2 regions of the Bradyrhizobium sp. i1.15.2 genome follow, and region 1 is predicted to be linked to the other one. Evidence: predicted binding sites of a transcription regulator. Region 1 holds the regulator's gene; the other holds the start of a gene.

Evidence for each region. Region 1 encodes LexA, which represses DNA repair genes until DNA is damaged. Its sites were predicted from a motif close to TGTTCNNNNTGTGTTCNG; they were not measured.
Region 2: a site for LexA is predicted at 7,378-7,395, ahead of ABIB80_RS01790 (DNA recombination protein RmuC). Genes of this name have one in related genera too.

The regions. Positions count from the first base shown of each region.
Region 1 is NZ_JBEPRQ010000017.1:24,614-35,828, reverse strand. Features, by position in the region: gene gltA (citrate synthase) at 1-16, opposite strand, end outside; gene gltX (glutamate--tRNA ligase) at 200-1,630, opposite strand; gene ABIB80_RS25945 (NAD(P)H-dependent oxidoreductase) at 1,698-2,285, shown strand; gene ABIB80_RS25940 (glutamine--tRNA ligase/YqeY domain fusion protein) at 2,365-4,041, shown strand; gene ABIB80_RS25935 (YybH family protein) at 4,050-4,436, shown strand; gene ABIB80_RS25930 (DUF2171 domain-containing protein) at 4,524-4,757, shown strand; partial or broken gene ABIB80_RS25925 (ComEC/Rec2 family competence protein) at 4,853-7,125, shown strand; gene ABIB80_RS25920 (hypothetical protein) at 7,263-7,697, opposite strand; gene lexA (transcriptional repressor LexA) at 8,150-8,851, opposite strand; gene ABIB80_RS25910 (molybdopterin molybdotransferase MoeA) at 9,027-10,238, opposite strand; gene ABIB80_RS25905 (hypothetical protein) at 10,497-10,688, opposite strand; gene ABIB80_RS25900 (HAD family hydrolase) at 10,857-11,215, opposite strand, start outside.
Region 2 is NZ_JBEPRQ010000001.1:364,482-375,696, reverse strand. Features, by position in the region: gene ABIB80_RS01830 (transporter substrate-binding domain-containing protein) at 1-524, opposite strand, end outside; RNA gene ffs (signal recognition particle sRNA small type) at 718-814, shown strand; gene ABIB80_RS01820 (DNA polymerase III subunit gamma/tau) at 909-2,726, shown strand; gene ABIB80_RS01815 (YbaB/EbfC family nucleoid-associated protein) at 2,751-3,080, shown strand; gene recR (recombination mediator RecR) at 3,082-3,684, shown strand; gene ABIB80_RS01805 (hypothetical protein) at 3,711-4,148, shown strand; gene ABIB80_RS01800 (AmpG family muropeptide MFS transporter) at 4,279-5,643, opposite strand; partial or broken gene ABIB80_RS01795 (GIY-YIG nuclease family protein) at 5,762-6,058, opposite strand; gene ABIB80_RS01790 (DNA recombination protein RmuC) at 6,147-7,346, opposite strand; gene def (peptide deformylase) at 7,517-8,041, shown strand; gene fmt (methionyl-tRNA formyltransferase) at 8,249-9,184, shown strand; gene truA (tRNA pseudouridine(38-40) synthase TruA) at 9,305-10,042, shown strand; gene dapE (succinyl-diaminopimelate desuccinylase) at 10,210-11,215, opposite strand, start outside.

The DNA of each region.
Region 1 (11,215 bases):
TTGGTTTTGCGTCCATCAGAGGTCCCCGATGTATGGTGAAACGGGCCGGACCCGGAGGCCCCGACGAGATATCGCGGGGCAGGCCGGATGTTCCAGAAGGTACGGGTGAGATGGGTATATTATTGCTGTGTGCGCTGCAAGATGGCGCCACGCATGGTCGACTTACGTCGTAGCCTGGTTCTTGGCCCCGATTCTTGGCCTAGTCCTTGGCCTGATCTTTAAGCCGGCCCAGGCTTTCCTGGCGTCCCAGGACGTCCAAGACCTCGAATATGCCGGGCGACGTCGTCCGTCCGGTCAGCGCCGCCCGCAGCGGCTGGGCGACCGCGCCGAGCTTGAGACTATTTTCCTCGGCATAGGCGCGCAGGGCGGCTTCCGCATTGGCCGCGCTCCACGTCTCGACTTTCTCCAGCGCGGAATGAAGCTGGCCGATCAGCTTGCGGTTCTCAGGGGTCAGCAGCGCTGCCGCCTTTGGATCAAGCTCCAGCGGCCGGTCGGCGAAGATGAAATAGGCGCTGTCGATCAGCTCGATCAGCGTCTTGGCGCGCTCCTTCAGGGCCGGCATGGCCTTCAGGAGCTGCGCGCGCGTGGCGTCGTTTAACTTGGCCTTAATCTCGTCGCGGCTCGGCACGACGTGGTCGAGCACGTCCTCGAACATCTTCACGAGTGATTGATCGTCGGCATTGCGGATGTAGTGGCCGTTGAGGTTTTCCAGCTTGGCGAAACCGAAGCGCGCTGCTGCGCGGCCGACGCTGGCGAGGTCGAAGGCTGCGATCATCTCCTCGGTCGAGAAGATTTCCTGGTCGCCATGGCTCCAGCCGAGCCGGACGAGATAGTTGCGGAGCGCGGCCGGGAGGTATCCCATGGCGCGGTAGGCATCGACGCCGAGCGCGCCGTGCCTCTTGGAGAGCTTTGAACCGTCCGGGCCATGGATCAGGGGGATGTGAGACATGCTCGGCAGCGTCCAGCCCATCGCGTCGTAGATCTGCTTTTGGCGGGCCGCGTTGATCAAATGGTCGTCGCCGCGGATGACATGGGTGACGCCCATGTCGTGGTCGTCGACCACCACTGCGAGCATGTAGGTCGGGTTGCCATCGCCGCGCAGCAGGACGAGATCGTCGAGGTTTTCGTTCTGCCAGACCACGCGACCCTGGACCTGGTCTTCGATCACGGTTTCGCCGGTCTGGGGCGCGCGGAGCCGGATGGTCGGCTTCACGTCGGTTGGGGCCGTCGCCGGATCGCGGTCGCGCCACAGGCCGTCATAGAGGCGGGTGCGCCCCTCTGCGCGCGCCTTCTCGCGCATCGCGGTGAGCTCCTCGGCGGTGGCGTAGCAGCGATAGGCCTTGCCCTCGGCGAGCAGCTGCTCGGCGACTTCGCGGTGGCGGGCGGCGCGGCTGAACTGGTAGATGACATCGCCATCCCAGCCGAGCTCCAGCCATTTCAGGCCGTCGAGGATGGCGCCGATCGCCGCCTCGGTGGAGCGCTCCCGGTCGGTATCCTCGATCCGGAGCAGCATCTTGCCGCCGTGCTTCTTCGCATAGAGCCAGTTGAACAGGGCCGTGCGCGCGCCCCCGATATGGAGGAAGCCGGTCGGCGAGGGAGCAAAGCGGGTGACGACGGGAGAGGTGTTCATTGACCGCGCGGGATAAGGGAGGTGGCTGATTGGCGACCGTGTATCATAGGCGCGGGAGATTGTGCCAATGCTAATCCAGGTCGTTCATAGCCATCCGCTCGCGGACAGTTACAACCATGCACTGTTCCATACCATCGTCGAGACGCTGAAAACTCGACACGAAGTGATCGCGACTGACCTTTACCGCGAGGGGTTTTCCCCGGAGATGACCGAGGCGGAGCGGCGCAGCTACTATCACGGCCCCTATGCAGAGGACGCGGTGGCGAGCCTCATCGAGCACGTACGGCGCGTCGACGGCATTATCTTCTGCTTTCCGCATTGGTGGTTTTCGATGCCTGCCATGCTCAAGGGCTATTTCGACCGGGTCTGGGCGCCGGGTACGGCGTTCGCCCACGATCTGAAGGGTGGGCGCATCAAGCCGCTGCTGACCAACATCCGCCTGTTCGGCGTTGTGACGAGCTACGGCTCACCGTGGTGGTTGAGCCAGATCGTCATGCAAGACCCCGGCCGCAAGGTGTTGCTTAGGGCACTGAAACCGATGTGTGGATCCGGCGTTCGGTCGTTCTATTTGGCGCACTACGATATGGATCGCTCCACCTTGGCATCCCGGGCTGCCTTCATCGAGCGCGTGCGTGCCAGAATCGCCGAAGTTTGACCGGACGGTGGGCATGGGGCTTGGCCTAGGGGCTCGAATTTGGCAGAAGGGCCGCTGATTTCCCTACAGGATTTTCGTAATGACAGAACCGGTGGCGAACGAGGTTGGGCGCGATTTCATTCGTGACATCATCCAGGCGGACCTCGATCAGGCCAAATACAAGGAGATCGTGACCCGGTTCCCGCCGGAGCCGAACGGCTATCTCCATATCGGCCACGCCAAGTCGATCGCGCTCAATTTCGGCATCGCCCAGGAGTTTCCGGGCCGCTGCCATCTGCGCTTCGACGACACCAACCCGGTCAAGGAAGAGCAGGAATATATCGATTCCATCCAGGCAGACGTGCGCTGGCTCGGCTTCGACTGGGGCAAGAACCTGTTCTTCGCCTCGGACTATTTCGACCGCCTCTATGAATGGGCGGAGCAGCTGATCCGAGACGGGCTCGCCTATGTCGACGACCAGACCCAGGAGGAGATCCGTCTTGCGCGCGGCACGCTGACCGAGCCCGGCAAGAACTCGCCCTTTCGCGATCGCACCGTGGATGAAAACCTCGACCTGTTCCGCCGCATGAAGGCGGGCGAATTCCCGAATGGGGCGCGCGTGCTGCGGGCCAAGATCGACATGGGTGCGGGCAACATCAATCTGCGCGACCCCGTGCTGTACCGCATCCTGCATGCGCACCATCCGCGCACCGGGACCAAGTGGAGCATCTATCCGAGCTACGACTATGCGCACGGCCAGTCGGACGCGATCGAGGGTATCACGCACTCGATCTGCACCCTGGAATTCGAGGACCACCGGCCGCTCTACGACTGGTTCATCGAGAAGCTGCCGGTGCCATCGAAGCCGCACCAGTACGAATTCGCGCGGCTGAACCTGACCTACACGCTGCTGTCCAAGCGCGTGCTGACCCAGCTCGTCCGCGAGGGCCATGTCGCGGGCTGGGACGATCCGCGCATGCCGACGATGGCGGGCATGCGCCGCCGCGGCGTGCCGCCGGCCGCCCTTCGCGAATTCGTCAAGCGCATTGGCGTGGCGAAAGCCAACAGCGTCGTCGACGTCGGCATGCTCGAGTTCTGCATTCGCGAGGAGCTGAACCGGACGTCACAGCGGCGGATGGCGGTGCTGAAGCCGCTAAAAGTCGTGATCGAGAATTATCCGGAAGGGCAGACCGAGGAGCTCGAGGCGATCAACCATCCGGACGATCCCTCTGCCGGCACCCGGAAGGTCACGTTCGGCCGTGAGCTCTACATCGAGCAGGACGACTTCATGGAGAACCCGCCGAAGAAGTTCTTCCGTCTGTCGCCAGGCAACGAGGTGCGGCTGCGCTACGCCTATTTCGTCAAATGCACCGGCGTGATCAAGAACGATGCCGGCGAGGTGGTGGAGCTGCGCTGCACCTACGATCCCGCGACCAAAGGCGGTAACGCGCCCGATGGCCGCAAGGTCAAGGCCACCATGCACTGGCTGTCGGCGGCGACATCCGTGCCCGCGGAAATCCGCATCTACAACCAGCTGTTTGCCAACCCGAGCCCGGACGCCTCGAATTTCGCGGCCGACCTCAATCCGCAGTCGCTCGAAATTCTCGCTGATGCGCGCGTCGAGGCATCGGTCGCGGAAGGCAATTCGACCGAGGTAATGCAGTTCGAGCGCCAAGGCTATTTCGTGCGCGACAAGGACTCGACGCCGGGCAAGCCGGTGTTTTCGCGCACCATCGGTCTGCGCGACACGTTCGCGAAGGAAGTCGCCAAGGGCTGAGGACGACCATGACCAGCGAAGCCGACGCCGTCGTTTCCGCCATCATCGCCAAATGGAGCGCCGGCTTCGCAACGCTCGACGCCGCGGCACTCTCGTCTCTGTATTCGAAGAACGCCTTCTTCTTCGGCTCCAACCCAAAGCTCTATCGGGGCAGGGATGGCGTCGCAGACTATTTCAACGGCCTGCCGCGCTGGCGCAAGCCGAGCGCGGTCTTCTCCGAGGTGTATGCGGCGCAGGCAGCTCCTGATCTCATCAATATGGCCGCAACCATCTCGTTCGATCTCGCCGGCGAAAGCCCCGATTTCTCGGTCAAGATGAGCTGGGTCATCGTGCGCGAGGATGGCGACTGGAAGATCGTCAATCACCATGCTTCCTCGCAGGCGCCGCTGATCTGACCAGCGGGGCACACGGCATTGTCATTCTCGCGAGAGAGAACGAACGTGCGCCCCACGCGTTGGGCTGGGTCCAACAAGGAGCCCACCATGCAGAACATCGCAGAGCACATGGAAGTCATCGGCGCCGACGGCGTCCATATCGGCACCGTTGACAAGGTCGAAGGCAATCGCATCAAGCTGACCAAGAAGGACAGCGGCGAGGGCAGCCACAAGGGGCATCATCACTTCATCGACAAGGGCCTCGTCGCGGACATCGAGGGCAACAAGGTCCGGCTGTCGGCCAAGGCGGATGTCGCGGTGACGATGGAAGAGGAAAAGTAGCGGTCGCGCCCTTTCGTTCCTGATCCGTACCGCTATCCGCCCGCCTGCACGTTCCGGTAGCTTCGGCCTTCGTTGCGTATCATCGAGTGCAGGGAATGGCGGAGCCGGGCCGGCCGGTACGGTCGCAGGGGATCGCGGGGACGTGGCCCGCGGGCCGCGCCGCGTCCGCGGGCGGCCTCGCGCCTGCAGGCCTCGACCTCTGGACATCGCTGGCCGAGACGCGTGGCTGCGCGCCGAGGCTGGCGCCGGGCGGCTGTTGCCGTGGGTGCCCGTGGCGTTTGGCTGCGGCATCGCGCTTTATTTCTCGGCAGATCACGAACCTGTGCTGTGGGTCGTAGCCACGACCGCCATCGCGCTCCTGCTTGGCGCGGCTCTGTTGCGGCGGAGCCGGCTGTTCGCCCCGGCCATCATGATCGCGGCGGTCGCGGCCGGCTTTGCCGTCGCGACCTGGAAGACGGCGCGCATCGCTCACCCGGTGCTGGCAAAGTCGCTCTATTCGGTATCGTTGTCGGGCTTCGTCGAAGCCCGCGACATCCGCGAGCGTACCGACAGGTTCGTGCTGCGCGTCACCGCGATGGAGGCGCAGCGCAGCGACGTCAGGCTCGAGCGCGTGCGCCTGTCGGTCCGCAAGGGCACGGCGCCGGAGGTCGGCAGTTTCGTTCAGCTGAAGGCGCGGCTGATGCCGCCGCTCGCGCCGGTGCGGCCCGGCAGCTACGACTTTTCGCGTGACATGTTCTTCCAGGGCATCGGCGCCTCCGGCTTCGCGATGGGCGCAATCACGGTGGCGGCGCCGCCTGAGACCGCCGGCTTGCGGCTGCGTTACGCGGCCTTCATGCAAGGCCTGCGCGATGCGATCGATGCCCGCATCCGGGCGACGCTCGACGGCGACAACCGGGCGATCGCGACCGCGCTGCTCACCGGGCGGCGCGATGCGATCACCACGCCCGTCAACGACGCGATGTTCATCTCCGGCCTCGGCCACGTGCTCTCGATCTCCGGTTATCACATGGCGGTCGTTGCCGGTGTCGTGTTCTTCGCGGTGCGCGCGCTGCTCGCTCTGATCCCCAGACTGGCGGCCGGCTTCGCCATCAAGAAATGGTCGGCCGCCGCCGCGCTGGTCGCCGCTGCGTTCTACCTGCTGCTGTCAGGCGCGGAGGTCGCGACGCAAAGGTCGTTCTTCATGACCGCGGTAGTGCTGATCGCGGTGATGGTCGATCGCCGCGCCATCACCTTCCGCACGCTTGCTGTCGCCGCGCTGATCGTGCTCGCGGTCGCGCCGGAAGCGCTGGTGCATCCGAGCTTCCAGATGTCGTTTGCAGCAACGCTCGGGCTGGTGGCGCTGGTGCAGATCGGCATGCCGAATTTGTTTGCCTCGCCGGACCATTCGGCGACTGCACGCATTGCGATGTGGGGCGGCCGCGAGATCGCGATGCTGTTCATGGCTTCGCTGATTGCGGGACTTGCGACCACACCCTACGCCGCTTTCCACTTCCACCGTGTCACGCCGTTCGGCGTGCTCGCCAATCTCGGCGCGATGCCGGTGGTCTCGGCGCTGGTGATGCCGGCGGGGCTGTTGGGGCTGCTTGCTGCACCGTTCGGGCTGGACAGCGTGTTCTGGTGGCTGATGGGGATCGGCATCGACTGGATGGTCGCGGTCTCGCGCTGGGTCGCAGCATTGCCGGGTGCCGTCGGCCGCATCGCGGCGTTCGGGATCGGGCCGCTGATCGCGGCGAGCCTGGGAATCATCGTGCTGGGCTTGTTGCGGACGCCGCTGCGCTGGTCCGGCGCCCTGGTGCTGCTGGCAGCGATCCTGTGGGGACTGTCGGCGCGGAGGCCCGACATCCTGATCGCCGGGGATGGCGCGAGCGTCGCGGTGCGGGGCAAGGACGGATATCTGCACCTGATCAGGACCAGCAAGGACAGCTTTCTGCTCAAGGAATGGCTCGCTGCCGACGCCGATCCGCGCGATGCCGGCAGAGCCTCGCTGGCTGATGGCGTGTCCTGTGACGAATCCGGCTGCGTGACGCCACTGATCGACGGGAGGCTGGTCGCGCTGGCACTGCGGGTCGACGCTCTCGCCGACGATTGCAGTCGGGCCGCGCTGGTGGTGACGACGCGTCCCGCGCCGCCCGATTGCGCGGCGATGGTGGTCGATCGGCAGCGGCTCGCCAGCCAGAGCGCACTGGCGCTGACGCAGCGTGGTGACGGATTTGTGGTTCAGGCGGTGAGGGCGAGAGGCACGAGCCGCCCCTGGTTGCCGGTCGGCGCCGGCGAGGGTGATTTCGACGGCAGCCTTGCGCCGAAGGCGACCGCGCCCCGCATCAAGGACGCAACGCCGGCGGAGACCGACTTGCAGGCCGACGATTGATCTGATGGTGCGGAGCAACGCAGCGGGTCGGTGCGTCCGCTCGGATTCGCTGGCGCAAACCACACCATCTCGCCGGCCACGGCCGGCGATGGCAATTCAATCCTGACCTCCGACCTCGTAGCCGGAGGGCGGCTGTTTCAGCCGATCGGCAGGTGCGTGACGGTCGGCTGCCTGTCGGCGATGATCTGCGCCTTGTGCTCGCGCTCGATGACCGACTGGGTCACAGGCAGTTGCAGCACGGTCGCGCGCTGGCCTTCGACGAGCTGCGTCACCAGCACAAATTTGCCGTCGGGGAATTCGATCGCGTCATGATGGCGGTCGGGAACGTGCGGATCGATCTTGCCGAACTTGCCCACGCGGGAATTGATGGTCCGCGTCCAGATCCAGCGATTGTCGTAGCGGACGTCGTCTGCGAAGGCGAGCTCCGTTCCCGGCAGCAGGCAGACGGCAACAGACGGATCGGCTGCGGAGGCGAAGCCGCGCGTCGAGGTGCCGCGGAAATTTGTCGTGACGATCGTCTCGCCGACTTCGGCGGGGCGCGACGCGACGGCATGCAGGCTGTAGTCACACATCGGGTGCTCCTCATGCTGGGATAGCAACCCACGTCTCTTATCGAGGCGCAGGCCTCTATCAGAGTTGAAGCACGAAAGCTCTGCTCGGTTGTGGGCAAATCTGCGGCTGGTTTCCGCAAGCCGCGATCACATTATCTTTCCCGAATTCAATAGGAACAAAGAGAGTTGCGATGCATTCGGGAGGCGCATGCGCGAATATTGCCGGCTGGTGCAACGACCTCGATCGCTGCTCGCTGTTTCCTCGCACACTCGAGCCGCGAAGCGGTGCTGTTTCGGTGCTGCTTCTTGGGCGTCGCGAGTAGCCAGCGCCGGAGCAGGGGCCGGATAGTCTGTGCAGAACCAGAAAGACTATCCAGCCGGAGCGGACGATGATCCGCTCCAATCTCTGACCGGCGATGCCGATCGGAAGCGCGCGAGGCGCCAACTTCTCCAGGTATCAAGTACGTCCGGTATCAGTACTTCCGGTAAAGCCCGATCAGCTTGCCCTGAATCTTCACCCGATTGGGCGGCAGGATGCGGACCTCATAGGCAGCGTTGGCGGGCTCGAGCGCGATCGAGGCGCCGCGACGGCGGAAGCGCTTCAGCGTCGCTTCCTCGTCGTCGATCAGCGCCACCACGATGTCGCCGGTATCGGCGCTCTCGTTGCGCTGAATCAGCGCCATGTCGCCGTCAAGGATGCCGGCATCAACCATGGAATCACCGCGCACTTCCAGCGCGTAATGTTCGCCCGAGCCGAGCATGTCGGGCGGTACGCTGATGGTGTGGCTGCGTGTCTGCAACGCCTCGATCGGCGTGCCGGCCGCGATGCGGCCCATCACCGGTACCGCCACGGGGCGTTCGCCCTCGTCCGCGGGCAGGCTGGAGCCCGCACGCACCTTGCCGAGATTGCCCTCGATGACGCTGGGGGTGAAGCCGCGGCGGCTGCCGGCGGCTGCCTGGAGCTCCGGCAGCTTGATGACTTCAATCGCACGGGCGCGGTTGGGCAGGCGTCGGATGAAGCCACGCTCCTCGAGCGCCGTGATCAGGCGATGGATGCCCGACTTCGAGCGCAGATCGAGCGCATCCTTCATCTCGTCGAAGGAGGGCGGCACGCCGCTTTCCTTCAGACGTTCACTGATGAACCGCAGAAGCTCGTATTGTTTGCGCGTTAACATCTCGACCAAAGTCCCCCGGTTGATGTCGTCCGATTCCGAGACGCAGAATTCGGCAATAAGCCGCTACATGCTCGAAACAAATCATGAACGGACACTATATGTTCGATACATGTTCCGCAACTGCTTAATTTACCGTGAACAGAGCAAAGTTCGCGGAACGCGCGTTGCGGGGTGCTCAGACGGGGAGCCGCAACACTTCGCAAGCCGTGCCGGCTTCGGCCTTCGGCGCGAATGGTGCGCGCACGAGAAGTACCTGTGCTGCAGCGAGATTCGCAAGCAGCGAAGAGTCCTGATGATTGACGGGAAGAACGACGCGTGTGCCATCGTCACGCTCCTCCAGATGCGCGCGCAGATAGTCCTCGCGCTGGTCGTTGGCGCCGACGCCGCGGCCGAGCACGGCGCGTTCGCGGCGATGGTGAATCACTGAACGGCCCGACAGGGCGCGAATCAGCGGCACCATGAACAGGAAAGCGCACACGTAGGACGACACGGGATTGCCCGGCAGGCCGATCACACCCATTGCGCCGAGTCGCCCGTGCATCATCGGCTTGCCTGGCCGCATCGCGATCTTCCAGAACGCCATCGCGATGCCTTCGTCCCGCAGTGCCTGCTGGACCAGATCGTGGTCGCCGACCGATGCGCCGCCGGTCGTGATCAGGATGTCGGCGCCGCTCTCGCGGGCGCGGCGGATGCCGGCGGTGGTCGCCTCCAGCGTGTCGGCGGCAATACCGAGGTCGATCGTCTCGGCGCCTTCGCTGCGGGCGAGCGCGTGCAGGGCGTAGCCGTTGGAATAGACGATCTGGCCGTGGCCTGGCGTGGTGCCTGGCATCACCAGCTCGTCGCCGGTGGCGAGAATCGCGACCTTTGGACGCCTGAAAACGACAAGGTGCGGATGATTCATCCCGGCAGCGAGCGCGAGGTCGCGCTCGGTGACACGGCTTCCCTTGCGCAGGAGCACGTCACCCTCGCGGAAATCGACGCCGGCGGGGCGGATGTGCCGACCGGCGATCGCGGCTTCCTTGATCATGATCCGCTTGCCGGCTGCGACCGTGTCCTCCTGGATCACGACGGCGTCCGCGCCACCGGGAACGACGCCGCCGGTGAAGATCCGTACGGCCTCGCCGGCGCCGATCGTCCCGGCGAACGGTCGGCCCGCCGCGACTTCGCCGACCACGGTGAGCTCCGAATCGATCGTCGCGGCATCGGCCGCGCGCACCGCGTAGCCGTCCATCGCCGACATCGCCTGCGGCGGCTGCGTGCGCCGCGCCGCGAGGTCACGCGCGAGCACGCGATGATGGGCCTCGTCGAGGGAAATCATTTCTTCCGGCAGCGGCTCTGCACCCGCCAGCACCGCGGCAAGCGCGTCGGAAACCGGCATCAAGGCCACGGCGAAAACTCCTGCTCGGCACGTTCGGGCGAATGTTCCGCACGTCTTCTAGCCGAGCGCGGGCGCAGAGGCAAAAACCGCTGAGCGGGCACAGTCATCCCGCCGCTTCACATTGTTCCGGAAGGCAGGATCAAGCGCGTCGCGGCATGATGCGAAGAACCTGACAAATCGGCAGGAGAGCGGCCATGGAAGCGACGAAAATCACGGCAAGGAAAATCACGGCAAGGCGAGAACGACGAGCGCCCCGGGCTGCATCGATCAGCTCCCTGCCTGCCCGGGAGTTACGTCGGGCGCCTTGGCTCCCTGGTCTTTGTCGGGCAGCGGATCGGCCTGGGATTTCAGGTCGGCGGCCTTGCTCACAAGCTTGGCGGAAAGGTCCGAATCTGAAGTTGTCCTGGCGAATTCAAGAAGAAGAGAGGCCTGCTTGGTGAGGTAGGTTTTGCCCAGCACGATGATGCATCCGTCCGTAGAAGTCCCAACGGACTCTAAGAGTCCGGAAGGCGGTATTCCGTTCCCGGAACTCTGTACAAAAATGCACAAAGTGATCGGGTTCCTCAATTTCTCAAAATTGGTCCCGGCGGGCGGTGCCGCCGTGGGTTTCGCGACACCGACTCCTCGTCAAATGCCCAATGCCTTCAATGCGTTCCCGACGTCACGCGGCGAGGTCACATGCACCGCCGTCAAGCCGCGCGCCCGCGCTCCCTCGATGTTTTCGGCAAGATCATCGAAGAACACGATGCGCCCGGCGGGCACGCCGATCGCCGCAACGACGTGGTCGAAGGCCTCCGCATCCGGTTTGCGCAAGCCGATGCTGGACGACAAATACAGCTCGCGGAAATGGCCGAGGAGGTCGGCATATTCCCTCGAGAAATGGTCCACGTGCGGCCGGTTGGTGTTGGAGAAAGCGTAGAGCGGCATCTGCTTCGCTGCCCGCGGCAGCAGCTCGGCGATGTCAGGCATTTCGCCGGCGAAGATCG
Region 2 (11,215 bases), on a different contig from region 1:
TGCGCCTTAGGCGTCAGGCGGCTGACGACCTGGTCGTGCGACGAGCCCTGGTCGACCGCGATCTTGACGTCGGGCGAGTTCAGCTCGGCCCAGCTCTTCGGCTTGAAGTCCTTCTTGCAGAGGATACCGAAGGCGTTGTTGAAGACCGGCACCGAGAAGTCGACCACCAGCGCACGCTTCGGAGTCGGGTTGAGGCCGAAGAAGATGTCGATCTTGTTGGACTGCAGGTCGAGCACCGAATTGCCCCAGGTGGTCTCGGTGATCTCGAGCTCGGCCTCCATGTCCTCGGCAAGCGCCTTGGCGATGTCGACGTAAAATCCCTTCCACTGGCCCGTCGAAAGATCCTTCATGTAATAGGGCGCGCCGCCGCCGACCGCGCCGATGCGCATCTTCTTGGTGCGGCGGATGCGGGCGAAGGTCGATTCATTGGAATCGGCGGTCTGCGCCACGGCCGGGGAGGCCAGCGTCGCCGCAGCCATCGCGCCAAGTCCGACAATCGATGCAACATCACGACGTGTAACCATTGGGATCAATCGCTTTTCTGTTGGAAGGGGTTCCGGCAGCGTTCTTACCAAGGCGCCTCCGGCAGTGAAAGCACAGCCTATCGGCTAGGCAGACCGGGAATTGCCCGGATGCTGGGCAAGCCACCACGAAGCCCAGCCTGTTCAAGCCGATACCCGCTTGCTTTCCGGTCCTTTTGGCCCCAAATAGGGACCGGGAGATTGGCGGTGGACGAGCCACTCGCCAACCGGGTCAGGTCCGGAAGGAAGCAGCCCTAACGAGGTCCGGATCGGGTCGCTCGTCAGTCTCCTACCTGTTTTTCCGAGCGAATTGCGCCGGCGGCTCGGGCCGCCAGCGCGCTCCTTTCCGCAAAGCCGGCCGAAAGACACTTCATTGCGGATCGACCGATGACCGACGCTGGCGCCCCTCCCAACCCTCACAGCGCCGGCCAGGCCAGCACGCCCTACCGGGTGCTGGCGCGGAAATACCGTCCTTCAAGCTTCGACGATCTGATCGGCCAGGAGGCCGTGGTCCGCACCGTCTCCAATGCGTTCGAGACCGGCCGCATTCCGCAGGCCTGGATTCTCACCGGCGTCCGCGGGGTCGGCAAGACCACCACCGCGCGCATCCTTGCCCGTGCGCTCAACTACGAGATGCCGGATGGCTCGGTGAAGGGCCCGACGGTCCAGATGCCGACGCTCGGCGTGCATTGTCAGGCGATCATGGAAAGCCGGCACATGGACGTGCTGGAGATGGACGCGGCCTCGCATACCGGCGTCGACGACGTTCGTCAGATCAATGACAGCGTCCGCTACGCGCCGGCCAGCGCCCGCTACAAGGTCTACATCATCGACGAAGTCCACATGCTGTCGACAGCGGCGTTCAACGCCTTCCTGAAGACGCTGGAGGAACCGCCGGAGCACGCCAAATTCGTGTTCGCCACGACGGAGATCCGCAAGGTTCCGGTGACCGTGCTGTCGCGCTGCCAGCGTTTTGACCTGCGCCGCGTCGAGGCCGACGTGCTGATGAAGCATCTCGCCAACATCGCGGCCAAGGAAAACGTCGAGATCGAGCCTGAAGCGCTCGGCATCATCGCGCGCGCCGCGGAAGGCTCGGTGCGCGATTCGCTCTCGCTGCTCGATCAGGCGATCGCGCATGCGGCGGGCACCGTGAAGGCCGATGCCGTCAGGCAGATGCTGGGGCTCGCCGACCGCACCCGTGTCATCGATCTTTTCGATTCTCTGGCGCGTGGCGACATCGCATCCGCGTTCAGGGAGTTCCGCGACCAATACGACGTCGGCGCCGATCCGATCGTCGTGCTCTCGGATCTCGCCGAATTCGTCAATTTCGTCACCCGCGTGAAGATCGTGCCGGCGACCGCCGACAACGTCGCCTATGGCGAGACCGAGCGTGTGCGCGCACGGGATTTCGCCTCGAAGATCTCGATGCGCGTGCTGTCGCGGATGTGGCAGATGCTGCTCAAGGGCATCACCGAGGTGCAGGCCGCGACGCGGCCCGCGGCTGCCGCCGAGATGGTGCTGGTGCGCATCGCCTATGTCGCCGACCTGCCGACGCCGGACGAAGCGATCAAGATGCTGGAGCAGAACGGCGGCGGTTCGCCGGTCGTGAGCGGCGGCGGTGCCACGCGCAGCGCGCCGGCCGGGCCGGTGGCGTCCGCGGCTCCAGTTCGCATTCCGACATCGTCGCCGTCCTCCTTCGGCGGCGGTGGTGCCCGTCCGCAGATGGCAACGCCCGCGCCGGATCCGCAAGCTGCCGCGCCCGTGTTGCGCGTCACGAGCTTCACCCAGCTCGTTGCGCTGGCCGGGCAGAAGCGCGACCTCCTGACCAAGGGCGCGCTCGAAGGCGACATGCGCCTCGTCCGTTTCGAGGAAGGCCGGCTGGAAGTCGCGCTCGAGCCCAACGCCTCCAAGACCATGATTTCCGATCTCGCGCGCAAATTCGAGCTCTGGACCGGACGCCGCTGGACCGTGATCGTCTCCAACGAGCCGGGCCAGCCCACGCTGCGCTCGGTGAACCAGGCGGCCAAGCAGGAACATGCGCGCACCGCCGAGGCCGATCCGCGCGTGCGCGAGGTGCTGTCGCGTTTTCCGGGTGCGAAGGTCGTCGAGGTCCGCAGGCTTGCCCCCGAGGCGCCGGAATCCGATATTAATGCCGACTATGGCAGTGACGATCCGCCCGACGGTTCCGACGGCGACGATCTCTAGAGCCGATTTTCAAGGACAGCACCGATGGTCGATATATTCGGCATGATGAAGCAGGCGCAGCAGCTGCAATCCAAGATGCAGGAGATGCAGGATCAGCTCGCCAACGTCGAGGTCGAGGGCATCTCCGGCGGCGGTCTCGTCGCTGTGCGCATGACCGCGAAGATGGACGTCAAGGGCGTCAAGATCGATCCTTCGCTGATGAAGGCGGAAGAGCGCGAAGTGCTCGAGGATCTGCTCGTCACCGCGTTCGGCGAGGCCCGCCGCAAGGCGGAAGCCGCTATGCAGGAGAAGATGCAGTCGCTCACCGGCGGGCTCGGCCTGCCGCCGGGGCTGTCGGGGCTGTTCGGCCAGTAGGATGGGCGCTGTTGCGGGTCCTGAAATCGAGCGGCTGGTCCAGCTTCTCGCGCGGCTGCCGGGCCTCGGCCCGCGCTCGGCGCGGCGCGCCGCGCTGCATCTGATCAAGAAGCGCGAAGCGCTGATGATGCCGCTGTCCTCGGCCATGCAGGTCGCGCTCGAGAAGGTCCAGGTCTGCAAGACCTGCGGCAACATCGACACGCAAAGTCCCTGTACGGTCTGCACCGATCCGAGGCGCGATCCCTCGATCATCGTCGTCGTCGCCGACGTTGCCGATCTCTGGGCGCTGGAGCGGGCCAATGCCACTCAAGGGCGCTATCACGTGCTGGGCGCGACATTGTCGCCGCTCGACGGCGTCGGTCCGCAGGACCTCACCATCGAAGCGCTGGTGGCGCGCGCGCATGAGGCGCAGGTGCACGAGGTCATCCTGGCGCTGAATGCCACGGTCGACGGCCAGACCACGGCCCATTACATCACCGACCTGCTTCAGGACGCCAACGTAAAAGTAACCCGGCTCGCCCATGGTGTGCCGGTCGGCGGCGAGCTTGATTATCTCGATGAAGGCACGCTATCGGCCGCGATGCGGCAGCGTACCCTGTTCTAGCCATCCAGACTCACGGAACGGACGACATGACGAAACTTTTCGCCACACGATGGGCTTTGGTCGCGACGATGGCGATGCTGGCGACGCCGGCCATCTCCGCGCAGCAGGACGATGGGGCTCCGCCGCCGTCGAAGCCCGGCAAGCCGATCAATGCCGGCGAGGTGCTGTCGGGCGAGCTGAACACGATGAAAGTGCGCGACGTCAAGAACGTCGGCAAGCGGGTTGCGATGTACCAGATCACCTCCGAGCCGCGCCGGCTGCCGCCGCCGAACGGGCTGTGCAACCTCGAGACCGGCCCCGAAACCTTCCAGCTCGTTCCCAGCGGCGACGCCCAGGCCGCGCAGTTGAAGACGTTCGCCGGCAAGGAGATCTCGGTCAAGGTCGACGAGATCGCCTGCGCCAGCGATCCCGGCCAGATGAGCGAGGCCGTGATCACGAAGTGGAGTTTGATCAAGAAGCAGTAGCGGGGTGGGCGCGCTACCCTCTCCGTTCGTCATTGCGAGGAGCTCTTGCGACGAAGCAATCCAGATCGTGTCCGCGGCGGCAGTCTGGATTGCTTCGCTTCGCTCGCAATGACGAGGAGAGAGGGCAGTGTCAAACCCTGACCGGCCCCAACGCATCGAAATGCCCGCGCTTCTGCAGCCAGGCCAGCAGCACCAGGCTCGGGATCGCCACCAGCATGCAGATCACGAAGAACAGCGGCCAGCCGGTGGTATCAGCCACGAAGCCGGCGCCTGACGAGAGATAGGTCCGCCCCACCGCGGCAAGCGCGGTGAGCAGCGCATATTGCGTCGCCGTGTGCAGCGGGTTCTGGCAGAGCGCCGAGAGATAGGCGACGAAGATCACCGTGCCGATGGCGCTGGTGAAGTTCTCACAAGTGATGGCGAAGGCGAGCGCCCATTGGCTGGTGCCGACGAAGGCGAGCCAGGAGAAGGAGAGGTTCGCGAGCGCCTGCACCACGCCGCCGATCCAGAGGCTGCTCGCGAGCGAATAGCGCCGGGCGACGAAGCCGCCGGCAAAGCCGCCGATCAGCGTCGCAGCGAGGCCCACACCCTTCACGATCGCGGCATAGTCGTTGCGGGAGAAGCCGAGGTCGATCACGAACGGCGCGGTCATCGTGCCGGAGAAGGCGTCGGTGAACTTGAACAGCACGACGAAGGCGAGTGCCGCAAGCGCGTCCTTGCGCGTCAGGAATTCCGAGAAGGCGCCGATCGCCGCGTGCAGCACGCGCGCGAACGCGGTTTGCGTCTGCGTCGCAGCTTCCGCCCGCACCGACTGCTCGGGTTCGGTCGCGATCAGCGCCGTGATCGTCCCGATCAGCACCATCGCCGCCATCACCACATAACCCCACATCCAGGCGGATGTGCGGGTGATGCCGGTGCTCTCGAAGCCCGACACAATGAACAGCGCGCCGGCGGTCGAGACCAGCATGCCGATGCGATAGGCCGCGACATAGGATGCCATGCCGGCGGCCTGCTCGCTTTCCGGCAGGCTCTCGACGCGGAAGGCATCGACCACGATGTCCTGCGTCGACGAGGCCGTCGCCACCAGCAATGCGCCGAGCGCGACATAGAACGGCGAGCGCGCGGGATCGGTCAGCGCCAGCAGCAGGATCGCGACGATCAGCAGCAATTGCGAGAACAGCAGCCAACCGCGTCGTCGCCCGAGCGCACGCGTGAACAGTGGCACATGCATCGCATCGACCAGCGGCGCCCACAGGAATTTCAGCGTGTAGGGCGTGCCGACCAGCGCAAACAGCCCGATGGTCTTGAGATCGACGCCCGACTCCCGCATCCACACCAACAGCGTCGAGCCCGACAGCGCCAGCGGCAGCCCGGACGAGAAGCCGAGGAACAGCACGATCAGCACCCGCCGTTGCAGGTAAACGGCAAGGCTGTCACGCCAGGAGGTGGGGGTCGTATCGGGCCTGGCGGGGGAGGTCGCGTCGGGTGCGGTCATGGGGTGGTGTTAGCAGATTCTGGCCGCCACAAGTGAGGTGTCGCTCCTGCCGGCCAAAGAGGAGGTGTCGTCGCCCGGCTTGACCGGGCGACCCAGTATTCCAGAGGCCGGCATTATGGGGGCCAGCAATCCCCGAATAGAGATCGTTCCAATCCGGATTGTCTTTCTCGATCAACGCGATCTTCCAATCGCGCTTCCACTTCTTCAGCCGCTTCTCCCGTTCGATCGCATTCTCGGGGTCGTCGATCTGCTCGAAGTAAACGAGCTTCACGACATCGTAGTCTTTCGTGAAGCTCTCGATCAGTTTCAACTTGTGCTCTGCCACCCGGCGGATGAGATCGTTCGTTACGCCAATATAAAGCGTGCCACCCATCTTGCTGGCGAGAATGTAGACGTAGTAGCAGCGAGCGCCCATCTGCCGCCTCTGGGATACTGGGTCGCCCGGTCAAGCCGGGCGGCGACAGCGAGATTGAGGCGGCAGGTTACCGCATCTCAGCGTAGAATCACTCCCCCGCCTGGAGCTTCCTCGGGAACAGCTCGGCAGCGCCGGTCGCCACCAGATGCGGGGCTTCGGGCGCATCGGTCTTGCTGAAATCGAGCTCTTCGATGCGCCCGGCGCGCTTCTCGATCTTGTCGGCGGAGATCAGGATCTGGCGGACGTCTTCGTTGGCGTCGGCAAAGTGTTTCTGCAATTTCAGCACGCGCTCGCGCAGGCGGCCGAGATCGTCGCCGAGCTTGATCACCTCGGTCTGGATCTGGTCGGCGGCATCGCGCATGCGCGCGTCCTTCATGATCTGCTGCATCACCTGGATCGCGAGCATCAAGAGCGACGGCGACACCAGCACGACGCGGGCGCGATACGCCTTCTGGATCACGTCGTCGAAACCGTCGTGAATTTCGGCGTAGACCGATTCCGACGGCACGAACATCAGCGCCATTTCCTGGGTCTCGCCGGCGACGAGATATTTTTCGGCGATGTCGCTGACGTGCTTCATCACGTCGCCGCGCAGCCGCTGCGTGGCGATCCGCTTTTCCTCATCGGTGCGCGCATCATGCAGCGCGGTCATCGCTTCCAGCGGAAATTTCGCGTCGATGCAGAGCGGCCGCTGGTCGGGCAGGAACACGACGCAGTCCGGACGCTTGCCGGTCGAGAGCGTGAACTGGAACTCGTAGGCGCCCTTCGGCAGACCGTCCTGGACGATCGCCTCCATTCGCGCCTGACCGAAGGCGCCGCGCGACTGCTTGTTGGCGAGCACGTCGCGCAGGGTCGTCACCTGCGTGGTGAGGTCGGTGAGGTTCTTGTGCGCGCTGTCGATGATGCCGAGCCGCTCGTGCAGCGCGCGCAGGCTCTCCATGGTGTTGCGGGTGGTGTGCTCCATGGATTGACCGACCCGGTGGGTCACCGAATCCAGCCGCTCGTTGACCGCGCGTGCCATGTCTGCCTGGCGGCCGGCCAGCGTCTGGGTCATGGCATCGACCCGCCCCGAAGCCTCGCTCTGGGCATGCAGCATCTGGCTGATGCGCTCCTCGAGTTCGTCGGCGCGGATCGCGTTGGCCATCGCGAGTTCCGCGCCGCGCCGCCCCGAGCGTGCAATCACCACGGCGATGACCGCCAGCAGGATGAGGACCAGCGCGCCGAAGCCGATCAGCGCGTCCACCGTGCGCACCGGCCAGTCGCCAGCCGTGAAAATGATCTCGTTCATGCCTGCCCTTCTAGCCGATTCGCACTGTGGCACGAACGAATAGCGAACATTTCGAGGTAATGCCCTGTTAATTTTGATGGTTAACGAAACCCGAAGTTTTATGGTTAGCGGAGGGTTAACGGGTTCCCGGCCGCATTGACCGCATCGAACGCGCGGCTTAAATCGCGGCCATGGCCCTCAGAGAAATCATCATCCTGCCCGACAAGCAGCTGCGTCTGGTCTCCAAGCCGATCGAGAAGGTCACGCCGGAGATCCGCAAGCTTGCCGACGACATGTTCGAGACCATGTACGACGCGCCCGGCATCGGGCTCGCGGCGATCCAGATCGCGCAGCCGTTGCGGCTGATCACCATGGACCTCGCCAAGCCCGACCAGGACGGCGAGACCAAGCCCGAGCCGCGCGTCTTCATCAATCCGGAAATCATCGCCTCCTCGGAGGACCTGTCGGTCTACGAGGAAGGCTGCCTGTCGATCCCCGAATATTACGAGGAGGTCGAGCGTCCCGCGAAGGTGCGGGTGCGCTACATCGATCTGGACGGCAAGGTGCATGAGGAGGACGCCGAAGGCCTCTACGCCACCTGCATCCAGCACGAGATCGACCATCTCAACGGCGTGCTGTTCGTCGACTATCTGTCGAAGCTCAAGCGCGACCGCGTGCTGAAGAAATTCGAGAAAGCCGCCAAGCGCGGCGAGTGAGTAAGGTTTAGTGCTGCCTCACACTCCCCTGCGCTCCCTCCCCCCTTGTGGGGGAGGGCGGGGGAGAGGGGTAGCCCAGACGGAAGTCTCTCCGTCATCTGAATCAGGTGCGTGCCGCGAAACCTCAAACCGAGAGAGCGCGTCGTGTGGCACCCCTCTCCCTAACCCTCCCCCACAAGGGGGGAGGGAACGTACCGAGTCCTTGTCATGCCCCTCCGCCTGATCTTCATGGGCACGCCCGATTTCTCCGTGCCGACGCTGCTCGAGCTCGTCGCGCACGGCCACGAGATCGCGGCCGTGTATACGCGCGCGCCGAAGCCCGGCGGACGGCGTGGCCTGCAATTGCAGCCGACCCCGGTGGAAGAGGCCGCGCGAAAGCTCGGCGTGCCCGTGCTGACGCCGAAGACGTTGAAGACGCCGGAGGCGCGGGAAGAATTCCGCGCCTTCGACGCCGATGCGGCCGTCGTCGTCGCCTATGGCATGATCCTGCCGCAGGCGATCCTCGATGCGCCAAAGCTCGGCTGCTACAATCTGCACGCTTCGCTGCTGCCACGCTGGCGCGGTGCTGCTCCCATCAATCGCGCGATCATGGCCGGCGATGCCGAGAGCGGCGTGATGGTGATGAAGATGGATGTTGGCCTCGACACCGGCGACGTCGCCATGGCGGAACGGCTCGCGATCACGGACAATATGACCGCGCTCGATCTGCACGATCGTCTGGCCCGGCTCGGTGCCGATCTGATGGTGCGCGCCATGGCCGCGCTCGACCGCGGCGGACTTCAGCTCAAGCAGCAGAGCGAGGATGGCGTCACCTACGCCGCCAAGATCGACAAGGCCGAAGCGCGGATCGACTGGACCAGGCCCGCGCGCGAGGTGCTGCGCCATATCCACGGCCTGTCGCCGTTTCCCGGCGCCTGGGCCGAGCTCACCGGCGTGAGCGAGAACGCGCGCGTAAAAATCCTGCGTTGCGAACTGGCGATAGGCGCGGGCGCACCCGGCGAGGTGCTCGACGATCACCTCACCATTGCCTGCGGCGAAGGCGCAATCCGCCTGATCGAGCTCCAGCGCGAAGGCAAGGCACGCATGCAGGCCGCGGATTTCCTGCGTGGCGTGCCGTTGAAGCCCGGCGCCAAATTCACCTGACGCTGTCATACCCCGCGAAGGCGGGGTATCCAGTACGCCGAGGCTTCTCGGTCGAACGGATAGGCTGCGGAGTACTGGATCGCCCGGTCGAGCCGGGCGATGACAGCGAAACTGGACAAGATGCCCCGCTACAAGCTCATCATCGAATATGACGGCGCGCCGTTCTTCGGCTGGCAGGTGCAGGAGACGCTGCCCTCGGTGCAGGGCGCGCTGGAAGCGGCGGTGAAGGCGATGACCGGCGCGGATGCACGCGTGCACGGCGCCGGGCGCACCGATGCCGGCGTGCATGCGCGCGGCCAGGTCGCGCATGTCGATATCGACAAGCAGTTTCCGCAGGGCCGTTTTCGCGACGGCTTGAATGCGCATTTGCGCCCGCATCCCATCGCCGTGCTCGAAGCCGATATCGTGCCGGAGACTTTCGAGGCGCGCTTCTCGGCCATCAAGCGCCACTATCGCTACCGCATCGTCAACACCCGCGCCAATCTCGCGCTCGATGCCGGCCACGCCTGGCGTGTGCCGCGCCGGCTCGATGCCGATGCGATGCATGCGGCGGCACAACGCCTGCTCGGCAAGCACGATTTCACCACCTTCCGCGACACCGAGTGCCAGGCCAGGTCGCCGGAGAAGACGCTCGATCAACTCGACGTGCTGCGCGACGGGCGCGAGATCACGATTCTCACCTCGGCGCGCTCGTTCCTGCACAGCCAGGTGCGCTCGATGGTGGGGTCGCTGATGTGGGTCGGCGAAGGCCGCTGGACCGCCGAAGATCTCTCCGCAGCGCTCGCTGCACGCAACCGCGCCGCCTGCGGCATCGTCGCCCCGCCGGACGGGCTGTATCTGATGCAGGTGGATTACTGATTGGGGTGAGGGCGCGCGCTCTCGCTACATCCACCACTGTCATGCCCCGGCTTGACCGGGGCATCCAGTACGCCGCGGCCTCTCGGCTCAGTCACTGCCGTCTCTGGAATACTGGATCGCCCGGTCAAGCCGGGCGATGACAGCGGAGTTTGGGCGGGCAGAAGAGCCTACCCAAAATACCGCGTCAAAATCCCGCGATACACCTTGGTCAGCTGCTCCAGGTCCCTGACCGGCACGCGCTCGTCGACCTGGTGCATGGTCTGGCCGACCAGGCCGAACTCGATCACCGGGCAATAGCTCGAGATGAAGCGCGCATCCGAGGTGCCGCCTGAGGTCGACAGCTCCGGCTTGCGGCCCGTCACTTCCTCGATCGCGGACACCGCGAGTTCGGTGAACGGGCCAGGCTTGGTCACGAACACGTTCGAGTTCGAGGGCTCCCAGACGATGCGGGCGCGGATCCGGTTGCCGCAGGCTTTGGTCAGCCGCGTCTCGACCAGCTCGCGCAGGCTCGCCTGGGTGTGATTGTCGTTGTAGCGGATGTTGAATTTTGCGCGGGCCTGGCCCGGGATGACGTTGTTGGCGGTGTTGCCGACGTCGACCGAGGTGAATTCGAGATTGGAGGCCTGGAACTGCGCGCTGCCATGGTCGAGCGGCTCATCCGAGATCGCCACGATCAGCCGCGAGATATCAGGCACCGGATTGGCGGCGCGGTGCGGATAAGCGACGTGGCCCTGCACGCCGTCGACATACAGCGTGCCGGATTGCGAGCCGCGGCGGCCGACCTTGATGGTGTCGCCGAGGGTCTCGACATTGGAGGGCTCGCCCAGCACGCAATGGTCGAATTTCTCGCCGCGCTCCGCCGCCCACTTCAGCAGCTTGATGGTACCGTTGATGGAGACGTCTTCCTCGTCGCCGGTGATCAGGAACGAGATCGAACCCGAGCCCGATTTTTGGCCGTCGCTGCGTGGCTTGCCGCCGTTCGCGGCGAGATGCTCCAGCACCGCGGCGACCGAGCAGGCGATGCCACCCTTCATGTCGACCGCGCCGCGGCCGTGCAGAAAGCCGTCCTTCACCTCGCCGGAGAATGCACCGACGCTCCAGGCGCTCTCGTCGCCCGGCGGCACCACGTCGGTGTGGCCGGCAAAGGTGATGTGCGGCCCGTCAGTGCCGATC